Regions from separate parts of the Xanthomonas phaseoli pv. dieffenbachiae genome, predicted to be linked through region 3. Evidence: predicted binding sites of a transcription regulator. Region 3 holds the regulator's gene; each other region holds the start of a gene.
The links. Region 3 encodes HrcA, which represses chaperone genes, less so after heat shock. Its sites were predicted from a motif close to TTNGCACTCNNNNNNNNNGAGTGCNAA; they were not measured.
Positions count from the first base shown of each region.

Region 1: rpoH (RNA polymerase sigma factor RpoH) is a predicted target of HrcA. The motif match lies at 5,556-5,582, and genes of this name have one in related genera.
Region 2: FLG15_RS02280 (co-chaperone GroES) is a predicted target of HrcA. The motif match lies at 5,851-5,877, and genes of this name have one in related genera.

Region 1 is NZ_CP041380.1:4,241,984-4,249,671, reverse strand. Features, by position in the region: gene trxA (thioredoxin TrxA) at 1-195, opposite strand, end outside; gene rhlB (ATP-dependent RNA helicase RhlB) at 394-2,112, shown strand; gene ftsE (cell division ATP-binding protein FtsE) at 2,188-2,874, shown strand; gene ftsX (permease-like cell division protein FtsX) at 2,871-3,821, shown strand; gene FLG15_RS18935 (response regulator) at 3,830-4,672, shown strand; gene ung (uracil-DNA glycosylase) at 4,669-5,394, shown strand; gene rpoH (RNA polymerase sigma factor RpoH) at 5,593-6,468, shown strand; gene FLG15_RS18920 (trimeric intracellular cation channel family protein) at 6,869-7,483, opposite strand; gene FLG15_RS18915 (NAD(P)/FAD-dependent oxidoreductase) at 7,534-7,688, opposite strand, start outside.
Region 2 is NZ_CP041380.1:480,564-488,251, forward strand. Features, by position in the region: gene FLG15_RS02260 (protein-disulfide reductase DsbD family protein) at 579-2,897, opposite strand; gene cutA (divalent-cation tolerance protein CutA) at 2,894-3,235, opposite strand; RNA gene FLG15_RS02270 (sX9 sRNA) at 3,628-3,702, shown strand; gene FLG15_RS02275 (endonuclease) at 3,707-5,497, opposite strand; gene FLG15_RS02280 (co-chaperone GroES) at 5,926-6,213, shown strand; gene groL (chaperonin GroEL) at 6,359-7,688, shown strand, end outside.
Region 3 is NZ_CP041380.1:1,605,750-1,613,437, reverse strand. Features, by position in the region: gene pdxY (pyridoxal kinase) at 1-8, opposite strand, end outside; gene dnaJ (molecular chaperone DnaJ) at 525-1,652, opposite strand; gene dnaK (molecular chaperone DnaK) at 1,796-3,724, opposite strand; gene grpE (nucleotide exchange factor GrpE) at 3,866-4,384, opposite strand; gene hrcA (heat-inducible transcriptional repressor HrcA) at 4,483-5,514, opposite strand; gene recN (DNA repair protein RecN) at 5,652-7,316, shown strand.

The sequences.
Region 1 (7,688 bases), 2.5 Mb from region 3:
ACGGTTCTGGTCCACATTGACCTTGGCGACCTTGAGGCGGCCCTGATATGTGTCGGCCAGATCGTCCAGCACCGGGGCGATCATCTTGCAGGGGCCGCACCACTCGGCCCAGAAATCCACCAGAACCGGTTCGCCCGATTGCAGTACAGCTGTGTCGAAGTCGGCATCGCCGACATGTTGAACCTTATCGCTCACATTGGGTCTCCTGGAAACCAAAACGGCCCACCCGAACGGGCAGGCCGCTACATTGCGCTAAACTGGGGCATTGCGCGACTGAATCAAGTGTCAGTCCTGAAGCCGCGCTGTCCGCCACAACAGCCGCAGTTTGCGACGCTGTCGGCATCGATGCAAGCCGCGCCCGGGCTGCCCAGGGCGCCTCACGAAGACGGAATAATGAGCGACAAACCGCTGACCGATGTGACCTTTTCCTCGTTCGACCTGCATCCGGCCTTGATCGCCGGGCTGGAGAGCGCCGGGTTTACCCGCTGTACCCCGATCCAGGCGCTGACCTTGCCGGTCGCGCTGCCGGGCGGCGATGTCGCCGGCCAGGCCCAGACCGGTACCGGCAAGACCTTGGCATTCCTGGTCGCGGTGATGAACCGCCTGCTGATCCGCCCGGCGCTGGCCGACCGCAAGCCGGAAGACCCGCGCGCGCTGATCCTGGCGCCGACCCGCGAACTGGCGATCCAGATCCACAAGGACGCAGTGAAGTTCGGCGCCGACCTGGGCCTGCGCTTTGCGCTGGTCTACGGCGGGGTGGATTACGACAAACAGCGCGAACTGCTGCAGCAGGGCGTGGACGTGATCATCGCCACGCCGGGCCGCCTGATCGACTACGTCAAGCAGCACAAGGTGGTCTCGCTGCACGCCTGCGAGATCTGCGTGCTGGACGAAGCCGACCGCATGTTCGACCTGGGCTTCATCAAGGACATCCGCTTCCTGCTGCGGCGCATGCCCGAGCGCGGCACCCGGCAGACGTTGTTGTTCTCGGCCACGCTCAGCCACCGGGTGCTGGAGCTGGCCTACGAGCACATGAACGAGCCGGAAAAGCTGGTCGTCGAAACCGAAAGCATCACCGCCGCGCGGGTGCGCCAGCGCATCTATTTCCCGTCCGACGAAGAGAAGCAGACGCTCCTGTTGGGCTTGCTGTCGCGCAGTGAAGGCGCGCGCACCATGGTGTTCGTCAACACCAAGGCGTTCGTGGAGCGCGTGGCGCGCACCCTGGAGCGCCATGGCTACCGGGTCGGCGTGCTGTCGGGCGATGTGCCGCAGAAAAAGCGCGAATCGCTGCTCAACCGCTTCCAGAAAGGCCAGCTTGAAATCCTGGTGGCCACCGACGTGGCCGCGCGCGGCTTGCATATCGACGGCGTGAAGTACGTCTATAACTACGACCTGCCGTTCGACGCCGAAGACTACGTCCACCGCATCGGCCGCACCGCGCGGTTGGGCGAAGAGGGCGATGCGATCAGCTTCGCCTGCGAACGCTATGCGATGAGCCTGCCGGACATCGAGGCCTACATCGAGCAGAAGATCCCGGTCGAGCCGGTGACCTCCGAACTGCTGACGCCGCTGCCGCGTGCGCCACGCGTGCCGGTGGAAGGCGAGGAGGCCGATGACGACGCGGGCGACAGCGTGGGCACGATCTTCCGCGAAGCGCGCGAGCAGCGTGCCGCCGAAGAACAGCGTCGCGGTGGCGGACGCGGTGGTCCCGGTGGCGGGTCGCGCAGCGGCAGTGGCGGTGGTCGCCGCGATGGCGCCGGTGCCGATGGCAAGCCGCGTCCGCGTCGCAAGCCGCGCGTGGAAGGGCAGGCGCCTGCGACGTCTGCACCGAGCGCAACACCGGTGGTTGCCGCTGCAGCGGTGGAAGCGTCGTCCACCATCGCGGCCGATGCCGAGCGCGCACCACGCAAGCGTCGGCGTCGTCGCAACGGTCGTCCGGTCGAGGGTGCCGAGCCGGCAGTGGCCTCCACGCCGGTTGCCGCACCTGCCGCACCGCGCAAGCCCACCCAGGTGGTGGCCAAGCCGGTGCGTGCCGCCGCCAAGCCGCCGGGCAGCCCCTCGCTGCTCAGCCGCATCGGCCGCCGACTGCGTTCGCTTGTCTCCGGCAACTGATCATTTGCGGCACTGATCGCATCGCCGCGCATCGGCGATGCGACGCAAGCACTGGCGCTCCGGCATAATCGCTGAATGACCGTCCTGCGTTTCGACAACGTCAGCAAGCACTACGCCGGTGGCCACCAGGCGCTGACCGATGTCAGCTTCGAAGTGGCCGATGGCGAGATGCTGTTCGTGACCGGCCACTCCGGCGCCGGCAAAAGTACCCTGCTCAAATTGATCCACCTCAGCGAACGCCCGAGTCAGGGCGCGGTGCTGCTGGGCGAACGCAACCTGCTCAAGGTGCGTGGCCGGCAGATTCCGCTGCATCGGCGCCAGGTGGGTGCGGTCTATCAGGACCACCGTCTGCTCAACGACCGCAGCATCGCCGAGAACGTGGCCTTGCCGCTGATCCTGCGCGGCACCCGGCGTGCCGAGATCGGCAAACGCGTGCGCTCGGCGCTGGAGCGCATCGGTCTGGCCCACCGCGAAAAAGCCCTGCCGTCGCAATTGTCGGCCGGCGAGCAGCAACGCGTGGGCATCGCGCGCGCCATCGTCGGCGAACCGCGGCTGCTGGTGGCCGATGAGCCCACCGGCAACCTCGATCCGGCACTGGCGGCGGAAATCATGCAGTTGTTCGCCGAACTCCCGGCCCGTGGCACCAGCGTGCTGGTGGTCAGCCACGACCTGGCGCTTCTCAAGCAGATGCGCAAGCGCGTGCTGATCCTGGATCACGGCCGCCTGGTCGACGACATCTCGCCGCAGGACCTGGCCGAATGAGCAAGCCCGCCAATACCGAAACCGTCGCGCCGTCGCGGTTCGGCGTCTGGATCGACCACCACCTGCACAGCATCGCCTTCAGCCTGGGCCGTGCGATGCGCAAGCCGTGGGCGACGTTGTTGACCATCGTGGTGATGGCCCTGGCGCTGGCCCTGCCGTTGGGGCTGTCGATCGCGCTGGACAACGTCAAGCTGCTGGCCGGCAGCGTGCAGCAGTCGCGCGAGATCAATCTGTTCCTGAAGGTCGACGTGGCCGCCGATGCGGCGCAGGCGCTGGCCGGCGAGTTGCGTGCACGCCCGGATGTGGCCAAGGTCACGCTGCGCACGCCGGAGCAGGGCTTGGCCGAGCTGCGCGAGAGCGCCAAGCTCGATGAAGCTGCCGATGCGCTGGGCGACAACCCGCTACCGACCCTGTTGATCGTCACCCCCGCCGACGCGACCGACGACGCGCAGCTGGCCAGTGCACTGCAGGCGCTGCCGCAAACCGATCAGGTGCAGCACGATGCGCTGTGGCGCAAGCGCCTGGATGGCTGGTTGCACTTCGGCGAGCGCCTGGTCCAGGTGTTGTCTGCCCTGCTCGGGATGGGTGCGGTGCTGGTGGTCGGCAACACCGTGCGGCTGGACATCCAGTCGCGGCGCGAAGAAATCGGCGTGCTGCAGTTGCTCGGCGCCAGCGATGGCTTCATCCGTCGCCCGTTTTTGTATCTGGGCGCGTGGTACGGACTCGGTGCCGGTGCTGTCGCGCTCGCTCTGATTGCGGCCTCGGGCCTGGCATTGCGTGCGCCGTTGGCGACATTGGCCGACAGCTACGGCAGTTCTTTTACCCTGCACGGGCTGGATCTGTTGCATTCTGCGATGGTGCTGGTCGGCACCTTAGTCCTGGGTTGGTTGGGTGCCTGGCTGGTGACCGGCCATTTCCTTCGCCAGACCCGTCCTACCGAGACCTGAGGCCTGCCATGCATCCACCAGATCTCAAACACCTGATCAGCGACGCGCCGCGCGTGATGGTGGTCGATGGTTCCAAGTTGGTGCGCAAGCTGATTGCCGACGTGCTCAAGCGCGACCTGCCCAATGTGCAGGTGATCGGCTGTTCCAACATTGCCGAAGCGCGGCAGGCGCTGGAAGCCGGCGCGGTGGATCTTGTCACCACCTCGCTGTCGCTGCCCGATGGCGACGGCCTGACCCTGGCGCGCAGCGTGCGCGAAACCGCCGGGCAGGCCTATGTGCCGGTGATCGTGGTCTCCGGCGATGCGCAGCAGCATCTGGTGGAGCGCCGTTTCACCGAGTACGTCACCGATTATTTCGACAAGGCGCTGGGCCATGAAGCCCTGGCGACGTTCATCCGCGGCTACGTGCAGCCCGAGCCGGTCGTGGGCGCGACCGTGCTCTACATCGAAGACAGCCGCGTGGTGGCCGAGGCGACCAAGCGCATGCTCGAACGCCAGAGCCTGAAAGTGGTGCACGTGCTCACCGCCGAAGATGCCTTTGCGCTACTCACCGCCGAATCGCTGGGCCGCACCGAGCGCCGCATCGATGTGGTGCTGACCGACGTGACCCTGAAGGGCGAGCTCAACGGCCGCGACGTGGTCGAGCGTATCCGCATCGACTTCGCCTACGGCAAGCGCCGCCTGCCGGTGCTGGTGATGACCGGCGACACCAACCCGCGCAATCAATCCGAATTGCTGCGCGCCGGTGCCAACGATCTGGTGCAAAAACCGATCGAAGAGCGCCTGCTGGTGACCAAGGTGCTGTTCCAGCTGCGCCTGGCACGCCTGGAGGATCAGGCTGTCACGCTATGACGGAAGGGGAAGGACGCATCCAGCTGGAACCGTCGTGGAAGGCAAAGGTGGGCGACTGGCTGCTGCGCCCGCAGATGCAGGAGCTGTCGGCGTTCCTGCGCCAGCGCAAGGCGGCCGGGGCGCGGGTGTTTCCACCCGGCCCGCAGATCTTTGCCGCCTTCGACGCCACCCCGTTCGAGCAGGTCAAGGTAGTGATCCTGGGCCAGGACCCGTATCACGGCGAAGGCCAGGCGCATGGGCTGTGCTTCTCGGTACTGCCCGGCGTGCCGGTGCCGCCGTCGCTGCTCAACATCTATAAAGAGATCCAGGACGATCTGGGTCTGGCGCGGGCGGATCACGGCTACCTGATGCCCTGGGCGCGCCAGGGGGTGCTGCTGCTCAATGCCGTGCTGACGGTGGAGCAGGGCCGCGCCGGCGCGCATCAGAACAAGGGCTGGGAAGGCTTCACCGATCATGTGGTGGAAACCCTCAATCGCGAGCGCGAAGGCTTGGTGTTCCTGCTGTGGGGCAGCTACGCCCAGTCTAAGGGCAAGGTCATCGACCAGGCGCGCCACCGGGTGTTGAAGGCGCCGCATCCTTCGCCGCTGTCGGCACACCGCGGCTTCCTGGGCTGCCAGCATTTTTCCAAGACCAACGACCATCTGCGGCGGCGAGGTCTGAGCCCGATCGACTGGTCGCTGCCGCCGCGTAGCGCGCTGGACACGACCTCCACCGGCGCCTGAACGACGCTGGCGGCATCCCGTTGCGCAACCAAGTTGTCACGGTTTGCACAGGGGCTTGGTGATACCGTATGCCCCGAATTTGGGGTGCCGGGCTGTAGAACACCAGCGCTACCAAAAGCCCGAACGTTCTGTAAATGGAATGCTGGGAACTCTTTCTGTACCCGGCAGTCCAATAGTTCGACTGCTAAGATGGTGCCTATGAACCAGACTACCTCGACTGCCCTTGTGGCAAACAATCTCCCGATTCCCAGTGCGCTCGGTTCGCTGGACGCCTACATCGGTGCCGTGCACCAGATCCCGGTGCTGTCGGTCGATGAGGAGCAGGATCTGGCCCGTCGCTTCCGCGACGAGCTGGACCTGGACGCCGCGCGCGAGCTGGTCCATTCCCACCTGCGCTTCGTGGTGCATGTGGCCCGCGGCTACAACGGCTATGGCCTGCCGCTGGGCGACCTGATCCAGGAAGGCAATATCGGCCTGATGAAGGCGGTCAAGCGCTTCGACCCTGACATGGGCGTGCGCCTGGTCAGCTTCGCGGTGCACTGGATCCGTGCCGAAATGCACGAGTTCATCCTGAAGAACTGGCGCATCGTCAAGGTCGCCACGACCAAGGCGCAGCGCAAGCTGTTCTTCAATCTGCGCAAGTCCAAGACCCGCCTGGGCTGGCTCAATGCGTCGGAAGTGACGGCGGTTGCCAAGGACCTGAACGTCTCCGAGCGTGAAGTGATGGAGATGGAATCGCGCCTGTCCGGCCGCGATATCGGGTTCGACGCGTCGTCGGACGAAGACGACGACCACGGCCCGCCGTCGCCGGTGAGCTACCTGGTCGCCAATGAGGAAGACCCCTCGCAGGCGTATGAGCGTCACGACAGCGAAGACAACCAGCTGCAGCTGCTGCGCGAAGGCATGGCGGGCCTGGACGCGCGTTCGCGCGACATCGTCAAGCGCCGTTGGCTGGATTCCGATTCCAAGGTGACGTTGCAGGAACTGGCAGACGAATACGGCGTGTCGGCCGAGCGCATCCGCCAGATTGAAGCGAATGCGCTGAAGAAGATGAAGGCGCTGTTCGTCGCCTGATTCTGTCGGGCTCGCGCGAGGTGTTGCACAAACGGCCCGGTTTTCCGGGCCGTTTGCTTGTGTGGTGTTGGCGATGTCTTGATTGCCCAGGCGCGTGGTCGGTACCCGATTCTGTCGCGCCTGTGGGCCTGCGTGCCTGGCCGGACGCGGCGATTGCATCGCGGTTCGCTGATCCAGGTCGCCAGCGAGCTGTGATGGCAGCGCGTGCGTTGCGTAACAGGAACCTGTCGCTGTTCGTTGCGTTGGCCATGCACGATAAGCAGCCTCGGATCCGGCATGCGCGGCGTGCTCGCACTGGCAGCCATGCTCTTTGGCAAATGCAGGACTGGTTCGTGCCTGCCTGGCGGCCATGCAGTGCGTGGCTGGCGGTGCTTGATTGTCGCGCGTGGCGACCGCTTGGCTATTCCGGCAAGCGCGCCACAGGAAGATGCCAGCCGTAGCGGATGGCCATGAAGCGCAGGCCGAAACACACGCCGGCACCGGTCGCCAACGACCAGGCCTGCGGCACATGCAAGACGTGCCCGATCGCGACCAGCCCGCCACCGGCAAGCGCTGCGACCGCATACAGTTCGGCCTGCAGCACCACCGGCGTGCGCGCCACCAGCAGATCGCGCGCGATGCCCCCGCCGATGCCGCTGAGCATGCCCAGCAACGTCGCGCTCAGTGGGCTGAGGTGATAGTCCAGCGCCTTGCTGGTGCCGTAGACCGCAAACAGCGCCAGCCCGGCCGCATCGAAGAGTTGCACCGGATTGCGCAGGCGCTCCACCGCTGCATGCCAATAGAACCCGGCCAGGCCGGCCAGGCAGGCCACCAGCAGATACTGCGGCTGCACCAGCGCGGCCGGTGGGGTGGCGCCGATCAGCACATCGCGCACGATGCCGCCGGACACCGCTGCCGCGCAGGAAAGCACCAGCACGCCGAACAGGTCCAGTCGGTTGCGCACCGCCACGGTCGCGCCGCTCAGGGCGAATACGAAGGTGCCCAGCAGATCCAGCAGGAACAGGACAGTTGCCACGATCGGGTCGTCGAATCAGGCCGCACAGCATCGCACGGCCTGCGCCGCTGTCAGCCGTCCTTGCTGCTGGGTGGAGGGTCGTCGGTGGCGCCACCGAAGATGATGCGTGCGGCGCGCTGGTAGCTCCAATACGCCATCGCCCAGTTCACCAGCACCACGAAGCGGTTGCGGAAGCCGATCAAAAAGTACACGTGCGCAGCCAGCC
Region 2 (7,688 bases), 1.1 Mb from region 3:
GCGATGCGGCGCCGTCCCGGCCGTCCAGCGGCAACGGTTGTTGTCGGCATCCTCTCCTGTCGGGCGTCAGAATGTTGTGCCGGTGGCAGCAATTCGGTGAGTGCCCGGTTTGTTCGTGGCAACGGCGCAGGAGGCGACGCTGCGGCAGGCTGCGATCTGCGCGCAGATCCAGGCGCCAGCAACGCGGCACCTGGCCGAGCGGGGCCGGCGTGCCAGGGGAGGGCGATCGGCGCGATCGATCCCGTCCGCTGCCTCGCCTCATGCAACTGCCCGCCGTGCAGGCCGCGGCCGCTGTTGCCCGCGATGCATCGCATGCATCCGGGTTCTGGAGGTGTCAGGAACACCGAACAGGCGACGCCGCGCGCAGCCTGGCGCCGCGCCTGCCCCATGCGGGCACGGCCAGTCAGATCTGCGGAGCGCCGGACGCGCAGGCACCGGCCAACAGGGGCCGACCTCGCGCTTGGACGTGTCGCAATACGCCTGATGGCGCAGGCGCCGGTCTACATGGTGCGCAAAATCTTCGAGCTAGCCCGCCAACAGGCTGCCGCCGAGGTCGCCAGTGGCAGCGAAGACGCGCCTCACCGCGCTGCGCGCAGCAAGGCATCTTCGGTAATCGCGCCGGTCAGCACGGTCGGCAGGATCGCCGGCGGGGCGCCGGGGCCGTAGACCACGTATAGCGGCACGCCGACGGCCTGATGCTGGTCCAGGAAGGTGCTGATGGCGGGATCGACATTGGTCCAGTCGCCCTTCATGTAGACCGCGTCGACGCGGCGCAACGCGTCGCGGAATTCGGCGCTGCTCAGCACGTTCTTTTCGTTGGCCTTGCAGGTTACGCACCAGTCGGCGGTCATGTTGACGAAGACCACGCGGTTGTCGGCACGCAGGCGGTCCAGCAACTGCGGCGAGAACGCCACCACGCCATCTGCCGCGGTGGCTGCCGGCAGGCTCAGGCGCGTGACCGCGACCACCGGCACCAGTGCCAGCACCAGCATCGCCGTGGCCAGGCCCATGCCCAGGCGGTGGCTCTTCCAGCGGCTGCGCTCCAAGCACCACAAGCCCAGGGCCAGCAGGGTGGCGCCGACCAGCATCAAGGCCAGCGCATCCACGCCGCGCTGCTTGCCCAAGACCCACAGCAGCCAGATCGCGGTGAGATACATGGGGAACGCCAGCACCTGCTTGAGCGTTTCCATCCACGCCCCGGGGGTGGGCAGGCGCCGCGCCAGCGAAGGAACGAAGCCGATCAGCAGGAACGGCAGCGCCAGGCCCAGGCCCAGCACCAGAAACACCAGCATCGCCAGCAGCGCGGGCGCGGTGAAGGCGTAGGCCAGTGCCGTGCCCATGAACGGCGCGATGCAGGGGCTGGCGACCACGCAGGCCAGCACGCCGGTGAAGAAGTCGCCCAGCGGCCCGTTGCGCGCGGCCAGCGACTGGCCGATGCCGCCCAGGTTGGTGCCCAAGGTGAACACGCCCGACAGGCTCAGCCCCACCGCGAACATCAGATACGCCAGCGCCGCGACGAACCACGGCTGCTGCAGCTGGAAGCCCCAGCCGGCGGCCTGCCCGGCGGCGCGCAAGCCGATCACCAGCCCGCCGACGGCGGCGAAGGACACCAGTACGCCCAGCGAGTACCAGATGGCATGGCGACGCGCATGGCTGCGGCTTTCGCCGCTGTGCGCCAGGCCCAGCACCTTCAGCGACAGGATCGGCAGCACGCAGGGCATCAGGTTCAGCACCAACCCGCCCAGCAGGGCCAGCACCAGCATGCCCAGCAGGCCCTTGTCGGTATGCGGCGGTGGCGTGCGCTCCGGATTGCCGGCCGAGGCATCGGCGACCGGGCCGGCAGTGCTGGCAGCCGGCCCGGGCTCGACCGGTGCCTGGCCGGCGGCCAGTGGCGAAATCATCAATGGCGCAGCCTGCGCCTGGTTCTGCGGCGACACGGTGCCGGCCGGTACATCGAGGGCGACGCGGCGGGTCATCGGCGGATAGCAGATGCCGTCGGTCTGGCAGCCCTGGAAGGTGGCCACCAGGGTCACGTGGGCCGGATCGGGGTGGTCGCGCAGCAGCGGCAAGGTCACTTCGGCCTGGTCGAAATACACCACCACATCGCCGAAGTGTTCGTCGCGATGGGCCTTGCCTTGCGGCCAGCGCGGCAGCCCGGGGCGCACGCCGCCGGCCCCTTCCAATGCCAGCGAGGTGCGGTCGCGGTAGATGTAATAGCCCGGCGCCGGGGTGAAGCGCAGCAGCAGGCTGTTGCCGTCGCCGACGATGGCTTCGAAGTTGAACGCCTGCTCGGCCGGCAGCGGCAACGCGTCCATGCCGGCGGTCTGGCCGGGGGCGCCGAACAGGCGCGGGCCGGTGGCGCTGCGTGGCACCAGCGCGCCCAGGTTTTCGCGTGGCGCAGCGGTGGCCTGCGCCCCGGTGGTGTCGGCCGCGGGCAGGTCGACGCGGATTTCGCGCCGCTGCGGCGGATAGCACACGCCGGCATCGGCGCAGCCCTGGTACTGCACCTGCAGGACGGCGGTCTGCACCGCCGGGTCGGCCTTGCCGGTCAGGGTGGCCTGCAGTTGCTTGCGGTAGGTCTGCACCTGGCCGAAGAACTCGTCGTGCTTGCTCTCGCCTTCTGGCAGCGCCAGTTCGCCCGCGGCAAACCCCTTTCCGGACTTGACGCTGATGCGATGGCGATACAGGTAGTAGCCCGGTGCGATCTTCCAATTCAGCGCAATGCGGTCGCGGCTGTCGGCAGTGGCGCTCAGCGCGAAGGCCTGGTCCACTGGCAGCAGGTCGGCTTCGGTCACGGCGGCCTGCGCGGGGGTGGGCGCCAGTACCGCCAGCGGCGCGGCGAGCAAGGGGGCGGCCAGGAGCGCACAGCGGGCGATCCAGCGGGACAGAGACTTCATGGACGTCGGAATTCCTTGCGGGTTTCGGCCCGGACCCAATCGAGATACGCCGGCAGCCCGGCGCTGGCTTGGACAGCGACCGCCTCCGGCAGTTCATACGGATGCAAGGCCTGCAGCCGCGCGATGGCGTCGGGCAGGCAGTCGTCCCAGGTCTTGATCAGCAACTGCACCTCGGTGCTGCGCTCGATCGCGCCTTTCCAGCGGTACAGCGATTGCACGCCGGGCAGGACGGTGACGCAGGCGGCCAGCCGTTCCTCGAGCAAGGCCTGCGCGATGCGCTCGGCGCTATCGGCATCCGGGCAGGTGCTCAATAGCAAATGGAGGGAAGGTGCGCTCATTGGACCTGGCAGTGTAATCCCCTGTTTGCGGGGGATCGACCGCCGATTCCGGAACAAGACGTTAACTTCGTGGGCCCGGGCGGGGGGGGGGCGGGCTCAAGCGAACTCACGGTCGGCGCGCTGCGCGTTGGGGGTGTGCGATTCACTCGCGCCCTGCCGTGCATGGCAGGGCGCTACCTGGGTTCGGTCGATGGGGGTGGATCAAGGGCGTGGTGCCTGCCGGCGACACGCGCCGTCTGCATTGGCCCCCGGGATCACGGGTTGGTGGACAAGCCGACTCACGCGACCGCCCCGGCCTGCGCCTCTCTCGCCCCGCCGGGGTAGTCCAGACCAATTGGCAACCCGGTTGCGCGCACCGCCAGGCGGGTGCGCGCGGGGGCCCGGAATCGGGCAGGTGCCACGCGTACAGTGCGGCTCCGAGCGCGCCGTCCACTCCCGCCTGGCGGTGCGCGCGCCATAGGTGAGCCGGTCTCAGTTGGCCAACTGGCAACTGGCCGGCTTGGCCGAGTTGAACAGGCTGGCAGTGGCCCATTCGGGGTGATCCACGAACGGGTTGCGGTTGCCCTGGAAGCTGAAGATCACCTCGTTGCGGGCGCGCTCGGCATCGTCCGGCGGATCGGCCTGGTGCCAGGCCAGCAACGTGGACAGCAGGCCCATGTAGGCGGGCGAGGACGAAGTCTGCACGATCTTGCTGCGGTCGTCGGTGAGCTCCAGGTCCGGCTCGGACTGGCCGCTGGCCGCATCGGTGCCGCCTTCGTAGCGGATCGCCATGTACATCACCGCGCGCGCCATATCGCCCTTGCGCCGGCCCCACACCTCGAAGGTGCCGCTGTTGCCGTCCGGCGTGCGGACCCAGTTGGAATTGCCCGGGTAACGCCCGCTGCCGCCGCCACTGCCGTCGTTGACTTCGGTCACCCGCTCGCCGCAGCTGCTGGTGCAGGTGGCATAGGGCTTGTTGCCACGGTCTGCGTTGAAGCTGGTGTCGGTCAGGTACAGCATGTGTGTGTCGGTGTAGGGCGCGTACGGCAGGCCGCGGTCGCCGGTGGCGCTGCCGAAGCCCAGCGAGTTGGGCCAGGTGTGCTCGCGGTTGTAGGTGAGTCCGCTGCCGGTGCCGGCCCGGTCGCTGACCTTGGCGTAGCTGCGGTTGCGGTAGGCGTCCAGGATGCGGCCGCTGTTGTTGGGATCCTCGTCGGCCATTTCCAGGATGGTCCAGGTGCTGGTGCCGCTGCCGCTGTACGGGTAAACGGTGTGGCCGCGAATGGTGGTGTTGAGCGAGCAGCGCAGCTGGCTGGGGCTGGTGGTGTTCACCCGCGAGTAGTAGCCGGTGGCGCCGCCGCTGGCGGTGGCCACGGTGAAGGCGATGGACTGGTTGGCGGCCGGGCTCAGGCCGCTGGCATCGCGGATGGCGCTGGCGGTGATGGCCAACGCGCAGCGCTCGCCGCCGACCAGGGCAGTGTTGGTGGACAGCGTGAAGCGGGTGCCGCTGGTCGGGTATGTCAGTGCCACGTTGCCGGAGCTGGCGCAGCTCAGCGCAAACGCGCCGCTGCCCAGCGTCACCGCTTCGCTGAAGCCCACGGCCAGATCGCCGGCGGCCGGGAAGCCGGTGGCGCCTTGCGTCGGTGTGGTGCTGCTGATGGTGGGCGCACCGGTGCTGCCACCGCCGTCGCTGCCGGCGAAGGTCTGGCCGCGGTTGCAGGCGCCGAAGGTCTGCGCCGCCGAGCCGGCCCAGCTGAAGTTGGCCGCGCTGCTGCCGGTGCCGGTCAGTTGCAGCGAACTGCCGACCGCGGTGCTGTTGCTCTCGCTCACCGGCAGGTTCTGGCTGGTCACGCCGGCCGCCGGACCGCCGCTGCCGGTGATGGCGCCTTCGTAACTGAGGAATTGCACCAACTGCCCGTTGGGGTCGACCAGCGCCACGCCATCGTTGGGGCCGTTCTGCACGCCGTTGCTGGCGTAGCTCACCGTGGCGATACGCACCTGGCTGCCGCAGCTCACCACCGTGCCTGCCGGCACCGCCGTGTTGGCATACACCACTGCCGCACCGGGGGCGGCGCCGTTGTACAGGTAAATGCGATAGCCGCTCAGCGATTCGCCGGCGGTGGCCACCACTTCCACGCCTTCGCCGCTGTCGCCGGAGGCGCCCGCGTCGTCGTAGTGCAGTTCGTTGATGAAGACCGCGGCATTGGCGGAGGTGGCGCCGAGCGCAAACGCGCAGGCCAGCGGAAGGGTGCAACGCAGGGACACGAAACGGGACGGCAACCTCATCGACAGCTCCTTGTGATCGGGGAATGCGTTCCCGACTGTAAGGCGCGCGCATGACAAGCGATGGAACCTGGTTCCATTTCTAGAGCGTGGCGGAAACGCGCGGGCCTGCGGTGGCAGCAAGGCATTCAGCGCCGCCGCCCCGGCATGCCTTCCGGCTCTGGGCCATCGGCAGCGCGTCAATCGCGGTCAACAGGCATGGCCGTGCATTGTCCCTGGGCCCGCGCCGCACTCGCAGTGGCCTCTGGCCGAGACCGCCGCTGTCGAAAAATTTTTGCCGCCAGGCCTTGAAAGCCGCCCACGCAGCACAATCTCTGGCCCGCACCCGCTCTGTCGGGTTTTTTCCGCACGCTGTGCTGGCAGTCGTCATGTGCGAGTGCTAACATCGCCGATAATTTCCAGGCCAATCAAACACTTAAGAGGTCTTCTCTATGAGCATCAAGCCGCTTCACGACCGCGTTGTAGTCAAGCCGATCGAAGCCGACGAAGTTTCCGCCGGCGGCATCGTGATTCCGGACTCCGCCAAGGAAAAGTCCACCAAGGGTGAAGTCGTCGCGATCGGCGCCGGCAAGCCGCTGGACAACGGCAGCCTGCGCGCGCCGGTGGTCAAGGTTGGCGACAAGGTCATCTACGGCCAGTACGCCGGCAGCAGCTACAAGTCCGAAGGCGTCGAGTACAAGGTGCTGCGCGAAGACGACATCCTTGCCGTCATCAGCTGATCAGGCGCTATGCGCCGGGAATCGGGAGTAGGGAATTGGGAATCGGTAGAGCGGCCAGCGCCCTCGCCATCCCGCCCAGCCCCGATATCCGCCCTTGATTGACCGATTCCCCATTCCCCATTCCCAATTTCCGGAGTAACAACCAATGGCTGCTAAAGACATTCGTTTCGGTGAAGACGCACGTACCCGCATGGTCCGTGGCGTCAACGTGCTTGCCAATGCCGTGAAGGCCACCCTGGGCCCGAAGGGCCGCAACGTCGTGCTCGAGAAGAGCTTCGGCGCCCCGACCATCACCAAGGACGGCGTCTCCGTCGCCAAGGAAATCGAACTGGCTGACAAGTTCGAGAACATGGGCGCGCAGATGGTCAAGGAAGTCGCTTCCAAGACCAACGACAACGCCGGCGACGGCACCACCACCGCCACGGTGCTGGCCCAGGCCCTGATCCGCGAAGGCGCCAAGGCCGTGGCCGCCGGCATGAACCCGATGGACCTCAAGCGCGGTATCGACCAGGCCGTCAAGGCTGCGGTTGTCGAGCTGAAGAACATCTCCAAGCCCACCACCGACGACAAGGCGATCGCCCAGGTCGGCACCATCTCGGCCAACTCGGACGAGTCGATCGGCAACATCATTGCCGAAGCGATGCAGAAGGTCGGCAAGGAAGGCGTGATCACCGTTGAAGAAGGCTCGGGCCTGGAAAACGAGCTGGACGTGGTCGAGGGCATGCAGTTCGACCGCGGCTACCTCTCCCCGTACTTCATCAACAACCAGCAGAGCCAGTCGGCCGACCTGGACGACCCGTTCATCCTGCTGCACGACAAGAAGATCTCCAACGTGCGTGACCTGCTGCCCGTGCTGGAAGGCGTGGCCAAGGCCGGCAAGCCGCTGCTGATCGTGGCCGAAGAAGTCGAAGGCGAAGCGCTGGCGACCCTGGTGGTCAACACCATCCGCGGCATCGTCAAGGTCGTGGCCGTCAAGGCACCGGGCTTCGGCGACCGTCGCAAGGCGATGCTGGAAGACATGGCCGTGCTGACCGGCGGTACCGTGATCTCCGAAGAAGTGGGTCTGGCGCTTGAGAAGGCGACCATCAAGGACCTGGGCCGCGCCAAGAAGGTGCAGGTCTCCAAGGAAAACACCACGATTATCGATGGCGCCGGCGACACTGCCGCGATCGAATCGCGCGTGGGCCAGATCAAGACCCAGATCGAAGACACCTCCTCCGATTACGACCGTGAGAAGCTGCAGGAACGCGTGGCCAAGCTGGCCGGCGGCGTTGCAGTGATCAAGGTCGGCGCCTCGACCGAAATCGAAATGAAGGAAAAGAAGGCACGCGTCGAAGACGCCCTGCACGCCACCCGTGCAGCCGTCGAAGAAGGCGTGGTCCCGGGCGGCGGCGTGGCCCTGGTGCGTGCGCTGGTGGCCGTGGGCGAGCTGAAGGGTGCCAACGAAGACCAGACCCACGGTATCCAGATCGCCC
Region 3 (7,688 bases):
TCGCTCATGCGGGCGGCCGTGCTGGAAAGGATGGCACCGATTATCCGCGCAACCTTGCAAGGATGTCGTGGACGAACGATGTCGCCGGCACGGCACTGTTGAACACGCGCATTCGGTCACGTACACCAAGGCCAGAGACTCAAAGCCGCCAGTGCAGCACGATCGGCAACACCGTCGTTGCACAAGGTCAGACGCTGAGACGCATCGACGATGCTGCAATCCAAGGGCCCGAATGCACGATCAGGGATGGCTTTGGCTCGCATTGCGGGCAGCAGCGTGGCGTCTGAAGGCACGGACGATGCTCCAAAACGCAGGTGCCATGTGCGTGCATGTCCCTGGAAATCCCACCCCGAGGCGTTGCTGAAAAGCATGCGCCGACCGGCCATTCTCACGCGCTTATCGCGTTGCATCTGCAGCGTCGTCGCACATCGGCCACGTCGCGTGCGACCTACCGGGAAAAACCAAAAAAAGCCCGACGTGCAGCAAGCCGCACGCCGGGCCATCATGACATCACGCCGCCTGGGTCAGGACGTCATCCGATCCCAAAACCCCTTGACGCCATCGATGAAGGTGGCCGACTTGGGCGAATGCTTGCGTGCATCCTCACCGGTGAACGTGGCTTCGAACTGCTGCAGCAGTTCGCGCTGATCGGCGGTGAGATTCACCGGCGTTTCCACCACCACGCGGCAATACAGATCGCCTTCGCTGCGGCTACGCACCGAACGCACGCCCTTGCCGCGCAGACGGAACAGCTTGCCGGTCTGGGTCTCGGCCGGGATGCGGATCTCCGCTTCGCCGCCCAGGGTCGCCACGCGGACGGTATCGCCGAGTGCGGCCTGCGAAATGCGGATCGGCACTTCGCAATGCAGATCGTCGCCGTCGCGCTGGAAGATCGCATGCTCGCGCACGCGCACTTCCACATACAGATCGCCCGGCGGCGTGCCGGCCGGACCGGCCTCGCCCTCGCCTGCCAGACGAATCCGGTCGCCGGTATCCACGCCGGCGGGCACCTTGATCGACAGCACCTTGTCTTCTTCCACGCGACCGGCGCCGTGGCAGGTCTTGCACGGATTCTGGATCAGCGTGCCGCGGCCGTCGCAATGCGGGCAACTCTGCTGCATGGCGAAGATACCGCGCTGGATGCGTACCTGGCCGCGCCCATGGCAGGTGCCGCAGGTCTCGACCTTGCCGTCTTCCGAACCGCTGCCGTGGCAAGGCGCGCATTCGACCAGCGTGGGAATCTCGATGCGGCGCTCGATGCCGGCAACGGCTTCTTCCAGATCCAGTTCCAGCACGTAACCGACGTCGGCACCACGTCGCGCAGCGCGCGGACCGGCGGCGCCACCGCCGAAAATATTGCCGAAGATATCGCCAAAGATATCTCCCATGTCCGGGCCACCTGGCCCGCCACCACCGCCCATGCCGTGCTCGAACGCCGCATGGCCGTGCGCGTCGTAGGCGCGCCGCTTGTTGCCATCGGACAGCACTTCGTAGGCTTCCTTGCATTCCTTGAACGCCGCTTCGGCAGCCGCATCGCCAGGATTGCGGTCCGGGTGGTGCTTCATCGCACAGCGCCGGTACGCCTTCTTCAGCTCCTCGTCGCTGGCGCCACGGGCAACGCCCAGCACTTCGTAGTAATCGCGTTTGCTCATGACAGGGAATCGGGAATTGGGAAACGGGAATCGTTCAAAGCGCACATCCTCGGTAAATCGCAATCGAAAGTGGGAGAGTCACACAATGGGAAGGAGCGATGCCGCGGCACCGCTCCTCCCATTCTCGATTCCCTATTCCCCACTCAGGCCTTCTTGTCGTCCTTGACCTCGGTGAACTCGGCGTCCACCACGTCGTCGGCGGCCTTGGAGGCCTGCGCGTTGCCGCTGGCCGCATCGGCGCTGCCGCCCTGCTCTGCTGCCGCAGCGGCTGCATACAACGACTGGCCGGCTTCTTCCAGCGTCTTGGTGCGTGCTTCGATCTGCGCCTTGTCGTCGCCCTTCATGGCGGTCTCCAGATCCGACAGCGCCGCTTCCACCTTGCCGATCACATCGCCGCCGACCTTGCTGCCATGCTCGGTGATCGCAGTCCGGGTGGCGTGGATCAGACCATCGGCCTGGTTGCGGGCCTGCACCAGCTCCTGGAACTTCTTGTCTTCTTCGCGGTTGGCTTCCGCGTCGGCGACCATGCGCTGGATCTCTTCGTCCGACAGGCCCGAACCGGCCTTGATCTCGACCTTCTGCTCCTTGTTGGTCTTCTTGTCCTTGGCCGACACGTGCAGGATGCCGTTGGCGTCGATGTCGAAGGACACTTCCACCTGCGGCATGCCGCGCGGCGCCGGCTCGATGCCGGACAGGTCGAACTTGGCCAGCGACTTGTTGAAGCGGGCCTGCTCACGCTCACCCTGCAACACATGCACGGTCACGGCCGACTGGTTGTCTTCGGCAGTGGAGAAGGTCTGCGAAGCCTTGGTCGGGATGGTGGTGTTCTTTTCGATGATCTTGGTGAACACGCCGCCCATGGTTTCGATACCCAGCGACAGCGGGGTCACGTCCAGCAGCAGCACGTCCTTGACGTCGCCGGCCAGCACACCGCCCTGGATCGCGGCGCCCACGGCCACCGCTTCGTCCGGGTTGACGTCCTTGCGCGGTTCCTTGCCGAAGAAGTCGGCCACCGCCTGCTGCACCTTCGGCATGCGGGTCTGACCGCCGACCAGGATCACCTCGTTGATGTCGCTGGCGCGCAGGCCGGCGTCGTTCAACGCGGTGCGGCACGGCTCGATCGACTTCTTGACCAGGTCTTCCACCAGCGCTTCGAGCTTGGCACGGGTCAACTTGATGTTGAGGTGCTTCGGGCCCGAGGCATCGGCGGTGACGTACGGCAGGTTCACTTCGGTCTGCTGGCTGGACGACAACTCGATCTTGGCGCGTTCGGCCGCGTCCTTCAGGCGCTGCAGGGCTAGCGGATCCTTGCGCAGGTCGATGCCCTGGTCCTTGTTGAACTCATCGACCAGATACTCGATGACGCGGTTGTCGAAGTCTTCGCCGCCCAGGAAGGTGTCGCCGTTGGTGGCCAGCACCTCGAACTGCTTTTCGCCATCGACTTCGGCGATTTCGATGATCGAGACGTCGAAGGTACCGCCGCCCAGATCGTACACCGCGATCTTGCGGTCGCCGCCGTTCTTGTCCAGGCCATAGGCCAGGGCTGCGGCGGTCGGCTCGTTGATGATGCGCTTGACGTCCAGACCGGCGATGCGGCCGGCATCCTTGGTGGCCTGGCGCTGGCTGTCGTTGAAGTACGCCGGCACGGTGATCACCGCCTCGGTGACCTTCTCGCCGAGGAAGTCTTCGGCGGTCTTCTTCATCTTTTCCAGCACGCGCGCGGAGATTTCCTGCGGCGCCATGCGCTTGGCATCGCTGGTCTGCACCCAGGCGTCGCCGTTGTCGTGCGCCAGGATGCCGTACGGCACGTGCGAGATGTCCTTCTGCACTTCGCCGTCGGTGAACTTGCGGCCGATCAGGCGCTTCACCGCGTAGAAGGTGTTCTTCGGGTTGGTCACCGCCTGGCGCTTGGCCGAGGCACCGACCAGCACTTCGCCGTCCTTGGTGTAGGCGACGATCGAAGGCGTGGTGCGATCGCCCTCGGAGTTTTCGATGACGCGGGCCTTGCCGCCGTCCATGATCGACACGCACGAGTTCGTGGTGCCGAGGTCAATACCAATGATCTTGCCCATGGATACGCTCCTGATGAGTCTTTAGCTGTGTCCGGCGACGCCGGGTCTGGCTGAGATGTGGGGGTGGTGCGCAGGTGTTCAAGCCACCGGCGCACATCTGTGTTTCATGCCTGCGCCTGGCAGTTCAGCCGGCGCTGCGGTTCAGTCGTGCTTGGCGACCACTACCAGCGCCGGGCGCAGCAGGCGGTCGTTGAGCAGGTAGCCCTTCTGGAACACCTGCACTACGTGGCCGGGCGCGATGCCTTCGGCCTCGCCCTGGCTGATCGCCTGGTGCTGGTCCGGGTTGAACGGCTGGCCGACCGGATCGAGCAGGGTCAGGCCGTTGTCGGCGGCCACCTTGAGCAATTGCTTGTAGGTCATGTCCAGGCCGTCGCGCAGCGGGCTGGGTTCGGTGCCGGCGGCGGTGAGCCCCGCGTCCAGGCTGTCGAACACCGGCAGCAGTTCGCCGAGCAGCTTCTCGTTGGCGAACTTGCGCGCGTTTTCCACGTCGCGGGCGATCCGCTTGCGCTGGTTCTCCAGGTCGGCGCGCTCGCGCAGGGCGTCGGCCTTGACCAGGGCGATCTCGCTGCGCAGCGATTCGATCTCGGCCTTGAGCGGATCGGTCTCGGGTGGATTCTGGGACAGGTCTTCGGAGTCGAATTCGGGGTGGTCTTGGTTCATGTGCAGTTCCCGGGCAAGCGGAACGCCCGCCCCAACGTCACCCCGTATATGGGCGCCTGCGCGCGTTTCAAGCAAAGCATCGCGCCGATCGATGCCGGTTATCGCGTGCCGGGCGACTCCATGGCCGCGCCCAGCACGTCGGCGGCGGTCTGCACCAGCGGAATCAGCCGGTCGTAGGCCATGCGTTTGGGCCCGATCACCCCCAGCACACCCAGCACCTGGCCATTGGCGGCGTAAGGTGCAGTGACCAGCGAGACGTCTTCCAGCGACACCATGCCGGTCTCCTCGCCAATGAAGATGCGCACGCCCGGTGCCTGGATGGTGCGTTCAAGCAGCTGCAGGATCTCGCGCTTGCTGGCGAAGGCCTCGAACAGTTCGCGCAGGCGATCCAGGTCCGACAGGTCCTGCACGCCCATCAGCTGGGTCTGCCCGGCCATCACCATGTCGTCGGCATCGGCCGGCACCAGCGCCTCGCTGGCCAGGTCCACGCTGTGCGCCAGCAGCTGCTCCATCTCGTTCTTGGCCATGCGCAGCTCGCGCAGCAGGCAGGCGCGGATATCGGCCAGCGCGCGCCCGGCAAACTGCGCATTGAGGTAGTTGGCCACCCGTTCCAGCTCGGCTGGCTCGTAGGCGCGCCGCGGCTCGATTACGCGGTTCTGCACCTCGTTGTCGGCGAACACCAGGATCGCCAGCACGCGGCGCGCATCCAGCGCCACGAAATCGATATGCCGGAACGCGAACTGCTCGCGGCGCGGCGCGCTGACCACGCCGACGAAATGACTCATCGCCGACAGCATCTGCGAGGCGCTGCCCAGCAGCGACTGGGTCCCGTTGCCGCTGGCCAGCTCCGCGCGCAGCCGGCGCACTTCTTCTTCGCCGGGCGGCTGCATCTGCACCAGGCTGTCGACGAATACCCGGTAGCCATGCGCAGTGGGCACGCGTCCGGCCGAGGTATGCGGGGAGCTGAGCAGGCCGACGTCTTCCAGGTCGGCCAGGATATTGCGGATGGTCGCCGGGCTGACATCCAGCCCCGCATGCTGGGCCAGCGTCTTGGAGCCCACCGGCTCGCCGTCGCGGATGTAGCGCGCAATCAGGGTGCGCAGCAACTGGCGGGCGCGGGGGTCGAGCATTGGGGACTGGGACGCGCGCATGGGATCATCCGGTGAGACAGCGCATAGATAATGTCTGGCCCCGGGGATGGCAAGCGTCCGATTCCCCGTCTGCCCCTGCCACCCTAAGCTTCCCCAAAGCATTCACACTCGACCTCATGCTCAGACACCTCTCGATCAAGGATTTCGCCGTTGTCCGTGCCACCGAACTGGAATTCGGGCCGGGAATGACCGTGGTATCTGGCGAAACCGGCGCCGGCAAGTCGCTGATGGTGGACGCGCTGGGCTTCCTGTCCGGCCTGCGCGCCGACAGCGGCGTGGTCCGTCATGGCGCCGAGCGCGCCGAACTGTCGGCCGAGTTCCAGCTGCCGGCCGAGCACCCTGGGCTGGGCTGGCTGGCCGATAACGAACTCGACGACGAGGCGCAATGCCAGCTGCGCCGGATCATCCGCGCCGACGGTGGCTCGCGCGCGTGGATCAACGGCCGCCCGGTCACCTCCTCGCAGCTGGCCGAACTGGCCTCCAAGCTGGTGGAAATCCACGGCCAGCACGAGCACCAGGCGCTGATGGCCCGGCACAGCCAGCTCGCCCTGCTCGATGCCTATGCCCGCAACAGCGCCCAGCGCGAGCAGGTGCGCCAGGCCAGCCAGCGATGGCAGGCGCTGCTGGACGAGCGCGATGCGCTGTCGGCGCAGGGCGATGTCTCCGACCGGATCGGCTTCCTGGAGCACCAACTGGCCGAACTGGAGCGCGAGGACCTGGACCCGGCCGCGATTGCCGCACTGGACGTCAATCACCGCCGCCAGGCCCACGCCACCGCGCTGATCGGCGCCTGCGACAGCGTCGCCCAGCAGCTCAACGGCGACGACGGCGCCAGCGCCCTGGGCCTGTTGCAGGACAGCCGCCACGATTTGTCGCGCGTGGCAGAGCACGAACCGCGCCTGGGCGAGGTGGACGCGCTGCTGGACAGCGCTGTCATCCAGATCGAGGAAGCGCTGGCCCTGCTCGACCGCGTGCGCGACGACCTGGAGGCCGACCCGGCCCAATTCGAGGCGATGGAGCGCCGCCTCGGCCGTCTGCACGACCTGGCGCGCAAACACCGCGTCACGCCGGACGAGCTGGCCGCGCATCGCGATCATCTGGCTGCCGAGGTCGAGAGCCTGCGCGGCGCCGACGAGCGCCTGCAGCAGCTCGACAAGCACATCGAAACCGCCACCGCCGCCTGGCGCAGTGCGGCCGGCGCGCTCAGCGACAGCCGCACCACCGCCGCCGAGGCGTTGTCGGCCGCCACCACCGCGTTGATCGGCGAGTTGGGCATGGGCGGCGGGCAGTTCCTGATCCAGCTGCAGCCGCACGAGGGCGCCCGCCCCGATCCCAACGGCGCCGAACGGGTGGAATTCCTGGTCGCCGCCAACGCCGGGCAACCCCCGCGTGCGTTGCGCAAGGTCGCCTCCGGCGGCGAGCTGTCGCGCATTTCGCTGGCCATCGAAGTGGCCGCACTGGGCCTGGACAGCGTGCCCACCATGGTGTTCGACGAAGTGGATTCGGGCATCGGCGGCGCGGTGGCCGACATCGTCGGGCAGAAACTGCGCGCGCTGGGCGAAGAGCGCCAGGTGCTGTGCGTCACCCACCTGCCGCAGGTCGCCGCCAAGGGCCACGCGCATTACCGGGTCAGCAAGGCGCCGGTGGACGGCATGACCCAAAGCGCGGTCGAACTGCTCGGCCCGCAGGCCCGCCAGGAAGAGCTGGCGCGGATGCTGGGCGGCGTGGAAGTGAGCAAGGAAGCACGCGCAGCGGCTCGCAAGCTACTGCAGAGCGCCTGATCGCGTCGAGCGCTCGCAAATTCAGAGTCCCCGTTCCCTCCCCCGCTGACGAGTCTCCCTTCCCGGCTGACAAGGCTCCCTTCCCCCGCCTGCGGGGGAAGGTGCCCGAAGGGCGGATGGGGGCGAGCCCTCCGCGACGCGACCACGGCAGGCGCGACAGGCGCAACAAGCGCAACAAGCGCAACAAGCGCAAACGGTATCTCCCCGCACCCGGCGCTGCGCGCCACCGTCTCCCGCCAGCGGGACAAGCGATGCCTGGCTGCGCGTGATCTGTCGGTTGCACTGCATCTGTCGGTTGCACTGCAACCGACCACCACCTGCCCCCTTCCCCCGCCTGCGGAGGAAGGTGCCCGAAGGGCGGATGGGGGCAAG